Arachidicoccus terrestris: one gene and its partner. The protein of the gene in region 1 interacts with the protein of each later gene in a pairwise test. Links are inferred from orthologs where the notes say so. Each region holds a gene or a part of one and is shown on either strand. Other genes may lie near its edges.

Region 1 (3,055 bases):
CATTTTTATCTTTCTATCAATAACCCTGGGATAATTTTGCCTTGCTACAATAGCGTCATTGACAAAATAGCACGGTTACCGGTTGGACCAGAAATGCCGTGCGTTTGAATGTAATTGTATTTGCTGCGTCTGTTTTTTAAACTTTGAAGTGACGGAGCATAACACTTAGCTTGTCTTTCAAGGATTTTCTGTCTACAATGAAATCCAGAAAACCGTGATCTAATAAGAACTCACTGCGTTGAAAACCCTTAGGTAAATCCTTTCTTATCGTCTCTTTTATAATACGTGGGCCTGCAAATCCGATCAGGGCACCTGGCTCAGCGATATTGATATCGCCCAGCATGGCAAAACTGGCGGAGACGCCACCAAAGGTTGGGTCTGTCAATAATGAAACATAAGGCAGCTGGGCATCGCTTAATTGAGATAACTTGGCACTGGTTTTCGCCATTTGCATCAGAGAAAAAGCGCTTTCCATCATGCGTGCGCCTCCAGATTTACTGATCACCATAAAGGGGACCTTTTTATCAATAGCATAATCTACTGCCCGGCTGAACTTTTCTCCCATCACGCTGCCCAATGAACCGCCAATAAAGGCAAAATCCATGCAAGCGACAATGATGGGTGCACCGTTCATGCTACCGGAAGCAACCCGCATGCTGTCTTTGAGATCTGTTTTACTATAAATATCATCCAGACGTTTTTGATAGGACTTTAAGTCTGTAAACCCTAAAAAGTCCACACTTTTGATTCCTTCAAAATGTTCTTTAAAATTTCTATCGTCAAATAAAATCTTGAAATAATCCTCACTGCTGATCCGGTGGTGATATCCGCATTTGGGACACACATACAGGTTTTCTTCCAGTTCTGAGGAGGTACAGATATAATTACATTCCGGGCATTTGCTCCAGAGTCCTTCTGGGACCTCTTTTTTTTCAGAGGTGGTTGTCTGAATGCCTTTGCGCAATCTTTGAAACCATCTTTGTTTGGGTTCTCCTTCCGTTTTCTTATCCTGCTCCGGTATATAACTATTTTCTGATTTCAGTTCTTCTTCGCTCATATTTACTTTTAGATATATGTTTCAGACTGACAAAATTAAGGACTTTCCTACTTTATCAGGCAATTTAAAGGTATTTGTTTTATCTATGTAGACAAACGGTTGTTATTTTTAGAGAACTGATTTTAAATCGTAGAATTATTTACCCAGTTTTTTAAAATCGACCGCCTGAAGCGAAGAGAATACCGTTGTCGCCTCTTCCATAGATACTTTAGGAATGCTGATGATCATTTTGCAAAATAGCTGAGACTCCTGGCTTTTGATGGTTGCATTAAAAGTCTTAATCCAGCGCATTACTTCACCGAGCCGGGTATAATCGAAGTCCAACTGGCAATCCTCCATAATCTGTTTTTTAATGATAGGTACCATTTGCAAGGCTAGGGCGGCAGACGTTTTATACGCATTGATCAGTCCGGGCACTCCCAGAAGTGTTCCACCAAAATAGCGCACCACAATGATCGCTACATCCGTAAGCCCTTTACTGGTGATCTGACCCAGAATCGGTTTGCCGGCACTGCCTGAAGGCTCTCCGTCGTCGCTACTTCTGAAAATTAAATTGTCCGGCCCCAATTTATAGGCAAAACAAAAATGAACGGCCTTGCCATGTTCTTTTTTGAGTTCCGATTGCCGCTGCTTAAAGTCTTCCGGATGTTTGATGGGGAATGCATAGGCCAGGAATTTACTGCCTCTGTCTTTGAATTCGGCAATCGCCTCCTGACCAATTGTAAAAAATGATGTCTCCTGTGTCGTCATGTATGCTGGTCCTAATCGTTTTGAGCTGCAAAATAGCATATTTTATCCTGACCAAGCCTGATTGATTGCAAGAATATACTCTTATTAAGGACAGGCGCAGCAAGTCCCTGTTCTATTCTGAGTGAAGTATTGGTGACGATGCTGCATTCATCCCAGAGCTGCATGTCTATGAAAGATTGAAGTAGCGAAGCGCCGCCTTCCACCAAAATGCTTTGAATATTTTCCCGGTAACAGTAGTCAGCTATTTGTATTGGCCATGGTAATTCATTATTAAGCCTTTCAAAGCGCAAGTGGGCGCCTTGCTCGTGACTGGTCTTTAACCGGTTAAAAATAACCGTGTGCTGTGGGGGCTGCATCAGTTTTGCGGTGCCGGGAATTTCTAAATGCCCATCGACTACCATTCTAATCGGACTCGGACCATGATAATGTCTGTTATTAAGTGCCGGGTCATCTTTAAGTGCGGTATGTTTGCCTATCAGAATAGCTGCATTTTCAGCGCGCCATTTATGTACCAGCCTGTCTGTAAGAGGGCCGCTGATCTTGAGACGCTCCTCCAGCCCTCTCTGATGAACCGGTGCTATGTATCCGTCAGCGGTTTCGGCCCATTTAAGGATGATATAAGGTCTTCTCCTGGCATGGAAAGTGAAAAAACGTCGATTCACTGCGAGGCATTCTTTTTGCCAGGGACCTTCCAGAATCACGTCAATGCCTGCCTGTTTTAATTTTTCAATCCCTTTACCCGCAACTTTGGCAAAGCTATCCTTGCAGCCAATGACGACTCTTGGGATCCGGTGGCGGACAATCAGATCTGCACAGGGTGGTGTTTTGCCGTGGTGTGCACAGGGTTCCAGTGAAACATATAGGGTGGAAGCTGAGATCAGATGATTGTCCGCTTCTTTAACAGAAGCCAGGCAATTCACTTCTGCATGGGCTTCCCCATAGCGTTTATGCCAGCCCTCTCCCAGGATGCGGCCCTGGTGCACCAGTATGGCACCTACCATGGGATTCGGTGCAACATACCCAGCTCCCTTTTTGGCCAGTTCCAGGCACCTTGACATGTAAGTACTGTGTTCCACATTAATACTCTCCTGCATATTGCAAATGTAGAATATATTGGGCGACAATCTTACGTGGCCAATTAGTTTTCAGGGAGCCTACCTGAAAAAAAGGCTCAGCCATATATCAGGGGGAGCGATAATCAGGAGATACTTCCGGGTAAAAATCGGAGACTTACTGCCATAGCCAGGC
Region 2 (3,223 bases), 2.3 Mb from region 1 along the record:
GATATTACCATGCTCGATCATATTATAATCTCTGATCATGGATTTTTCAGTTTTCTGGATAATGAATTCATGAAATAGATGTCCCAAAAAGACATTTTTTCAGTCTATACAATTCTTAATCAATACTAAATGTATAAATGCATTATATTTTTACTGATTATCAACCAATTATATTGTGAAAAATTTAATAGATCCCGATGACGGGAAAGTTCCCGGACGACAAAACCGACCGGATAAGTTTAGAATTTATCTTTAAAATTCGCTTTGTACGTTCAACTTTTGTTTATTATTGCAAAATTGTACCGTCATATTAGAGAAGATTTCGTATTAAAATAGTATATAATCTAAATAGAATAATGGCAAAAAACTTATTAATAGTAGAGTCGCCGGCCAAGGCCAAAACCATAGAAAAATTCCTGGGCAAGGACTTTGAAGTGGTGAGCAGCTATGGCCATATACGTGACCTTGCAAAAGGTGACAATGGTATTGATATTGAAGAAGGATTTAAACCAACTTATATAGTTCCCGATGAAAAATTAAAGGTTGTTAGTGCCCTCAAGCAGAAGGCGCAGAAGGCAGACGAAGTCTGGCTGGCATCGGATGAGGACCGGGAAGGAGAAAGTATCAGCTGGCATCTGGCTGAAGTACTGAAGCTGAATCCACATACCACTAAAAGGATCATCTTTCACGAAATCACCAAACCTGCTATTCAGCGGGCGATTCAAACACCCCGCACCATTGACCTGAATCTGGTCAATGCGCAGCAGGCCAGACGTGTACTGGACCGGTTAGTGGGTTTTGAACTCAGTCCGGTTCTATGGCGCAAGATCGGCATGACAGGCGGGCTCAGTGCGGGCAGGGTACAGAGTGTCGCGGTTCGCCTGATTGTGGAAAGAGAAAGAGAGATCAATGGATTTACGCCGGTCAGCAGCTTTAAGATAGATGGTTTTTTCCAGGCGGATGATCATAGTGGCAAAACCGTTAGCTTTAAAGCCGAAGGGCCTAATAAACTACCGGACAGCAATACAGCTGAGCAATTCTTAAATAGCTGCAAAGGGGCTACTTATAAGGTAGCAGATATACAGGTAAAACCTGCTAAGAGAACCCCTTCTGCCCCCTTTACGACCTCAACCCTGCAACAGGAAGCCAGTCGTAAGCTGGGCTTTGGCGTTAGTAAAACCATGCAGATCGCGCAACGACTGTATGAAAATGGACATATTACCTATATGCGTACTGACAGTATCAATTTAAGTGATACTGCCATGGGTGAGATCAGTCAGGAAATTAAAAATGCCTACGGCAATGAGTATTATCAACCCCGTAAGTTCAAAAATAAAAATGACAGTGCTCAGGAAGCTCATGAGGCGATTCGTCCGACCTATATCAGTCACCATACAGTAGAAGGCTACGATGAGAGAAGGTTATACGACCTCATCTGGAAACGCACCATCGCATCCCAGATGAGTGATGCTGCCTTTGAGAAAACTATCGCCAAGATTGATATATCGACAAATAAGGAGCAGTTAACAGCTTCCGGTGAAGTATTACAATTCGATGGTTTTTTAAAGGTTTACCTGGAAGGCAAAGATGAAGAGGAGGAAGAAGAACAGGAAGGCATGTTGCCGCCACTGGCTGTGGGTCAGCAGCTGACTTTCAAAGAAATGATCGCAACTGAGAAATTCACCCGTCCGGCCCCACGCTATACTGAAGCCTCTTTGGTGAAGAAACTGGAAGAGCTGGGCATTGGCAGACCGTCTACCTATGCGCCAACGATCACAACAATCATGAAGCGCAATTATGTAGAGAAAAGAGAAAAGGAAGGGACGGAAAGGATCATTCATATGATACGTCTGGATGACAAGCAACAGATCGCCAAAAAAGAGAAAAAAGAAATCACCGGTGCGGATAAAGGCAAGCTCGTACCTACAGATCTGGGTATGGTGGTAACCGACTTCTTGACCATGCATTTTAAAAATGTAATGGACTACAACTTTACTGCCCGCGTGGAAGCCGAGTTTGATGAAATAGCCGACGGTAAATTGGTCTGGAACAAAATGATCCATGCATTCTATGGCCCCTTCCACCTGAGCATTGAAGAGACCATGGAAAATGCTGGACGTGCCACCGGAGAAAGAGAACTGGGCATTGATCCTGCTTCAGGCAAGAAAGTCTATGCCCGCATGGGTAAATTTGGACCTATGGTACAGATCGGCGAACAGGAAGACGCTGAGGAGCGCCGCTTTGCCTCCCTTCGGAAAGATCAGAGTATTGAAACCATTACTTTCGAAGAAGCCATGGATCTGTTTAAGCTTCCAATCACGCTAGGTGAATATAAAGATGCTGAAGTATCCGCATCCGTGGGAAGATTTGGTCCTTATGTAAAATGGGGAGAGACCTATGTCTCTTTACCCAAAGGCAGTGACCCTTTGGAAACGACCATGGAGCAGGCCATTGAACTGATTGAAGAAAAGATCAAAGCAGATGCACCTATCGCCTTTTATCAGGACAAGCCAGTGACCAAGGGCAAAGGCCGTTTTGGTCCCTTTATTAAATGGGAAGATTATTTTATCAACGTGCCCAAAGCCTATGATTTTGACAACCTGAGCCAGTCCGACATTGACGAGCTGGTGGCCAAAAAAATAGAGAAGGAAGCCAATCGGTATATTCATAACTGGCCGGCAGAGAAAATCGCCATTGAGAATGGACGCTGGGGGCCTTTTATCCGCTTTGGCAAGGCTTCTATCAAACTGGGGAAGCGGCCCGACGGCGAAAGGTTTACGGCAGAAGACTTAAAGGATGTCACCCTGGAAGACGTCAAAAAAATGATCGAGAAAGAAGTACCGGGCGCGTTTACCAAGAAAGCCAAGAAGGCAGCACCTAAAAAGGCCGCCAAAAAAGCAGCTCCTAAAAAAACAGCTAAGAAGGCGGCTCCTAAGAAAGCGGCGGCCAAAAAGGCAGCCAGGAAATAAACAGCCTGGTCAAAGGGGCAAATGTACAATAACCATGGTCGGCTTTTTAAGGAGTCGACCATGGTTTTTATTAAGGTGGCAATACCTACCGTACTGTACAACTAAAGTATTTCTGGTCCCTGAAAAAAGTAAAATACATAATGGAAAGGATCATCAGCCCACCGGCACCTCCTACGACATATTTAATCAGCCATCCGGTATCCTCAAACTGAAAAAATAAAAAGCAGCACAGAAGACAGAGCAAATAATACCAG

Evidence for each region. The genes of interacting proteins can lie anywhere in the genome.
Region 2: the proteins of K9M52_RS14325 (region 1) and topA interact in binary tests that used the Escherichia coli proteins (3 or more experiments, as listed by UniProt). The link is inferred for Arachidicoccus terrestris from one-to-one orthologs.

What each region holds. Positions count from the first base shown.
Region 1 is NZ_CP083387.1:3,687,105-3,690,159, forward strand. What follows is about bases 1-2,983. They hold K9M52_RS14325 (IMPACT family protein), read right to left. Parts: upstream 1,808-2,983; coding sequence 1,193-1,807; downstream 1-1,192. Other genes in these bases: accD (acetyl-CoA carboxylase, carboxyltransferase subunit beta), read right to left, coding at 137-1,057; ribD (bifunctional diaminohydroxyphosphoribosylaminopyrimidine deaminase/5-amino-6-(5-phosphoribosylamino)uracil reductase RibD), read right to left, coding at 1,819-2,901.
Region 2 is NZ_CP083387.1:1,419,218-1,422,440, forward strand. What follows is about bases 19-3,169. They hold topA (type I DNA topoisomerase), read left to right. Parts: upstream 19-356; coding sequence 357-2,969; downstream 2,970-3,169. Other genes in these bases: radC (RadC family protein), read left to right, coding at 19-78; K9M52_RS05695 (hypothetical protein), read right to left, coding at 3,055-3,169. Outside these bases: more of radC, read left to right, coding at 1-18; more of K9M52_RS05695, read right to left, coding at 3,170-3,223. UniProt on the Escherichia coli protein: Releases the supercoiling and torsional tension of DNA, which is introduced during the DNA replication and transcription, by transiently cleaving and rejoining one strand of the DNA duplex.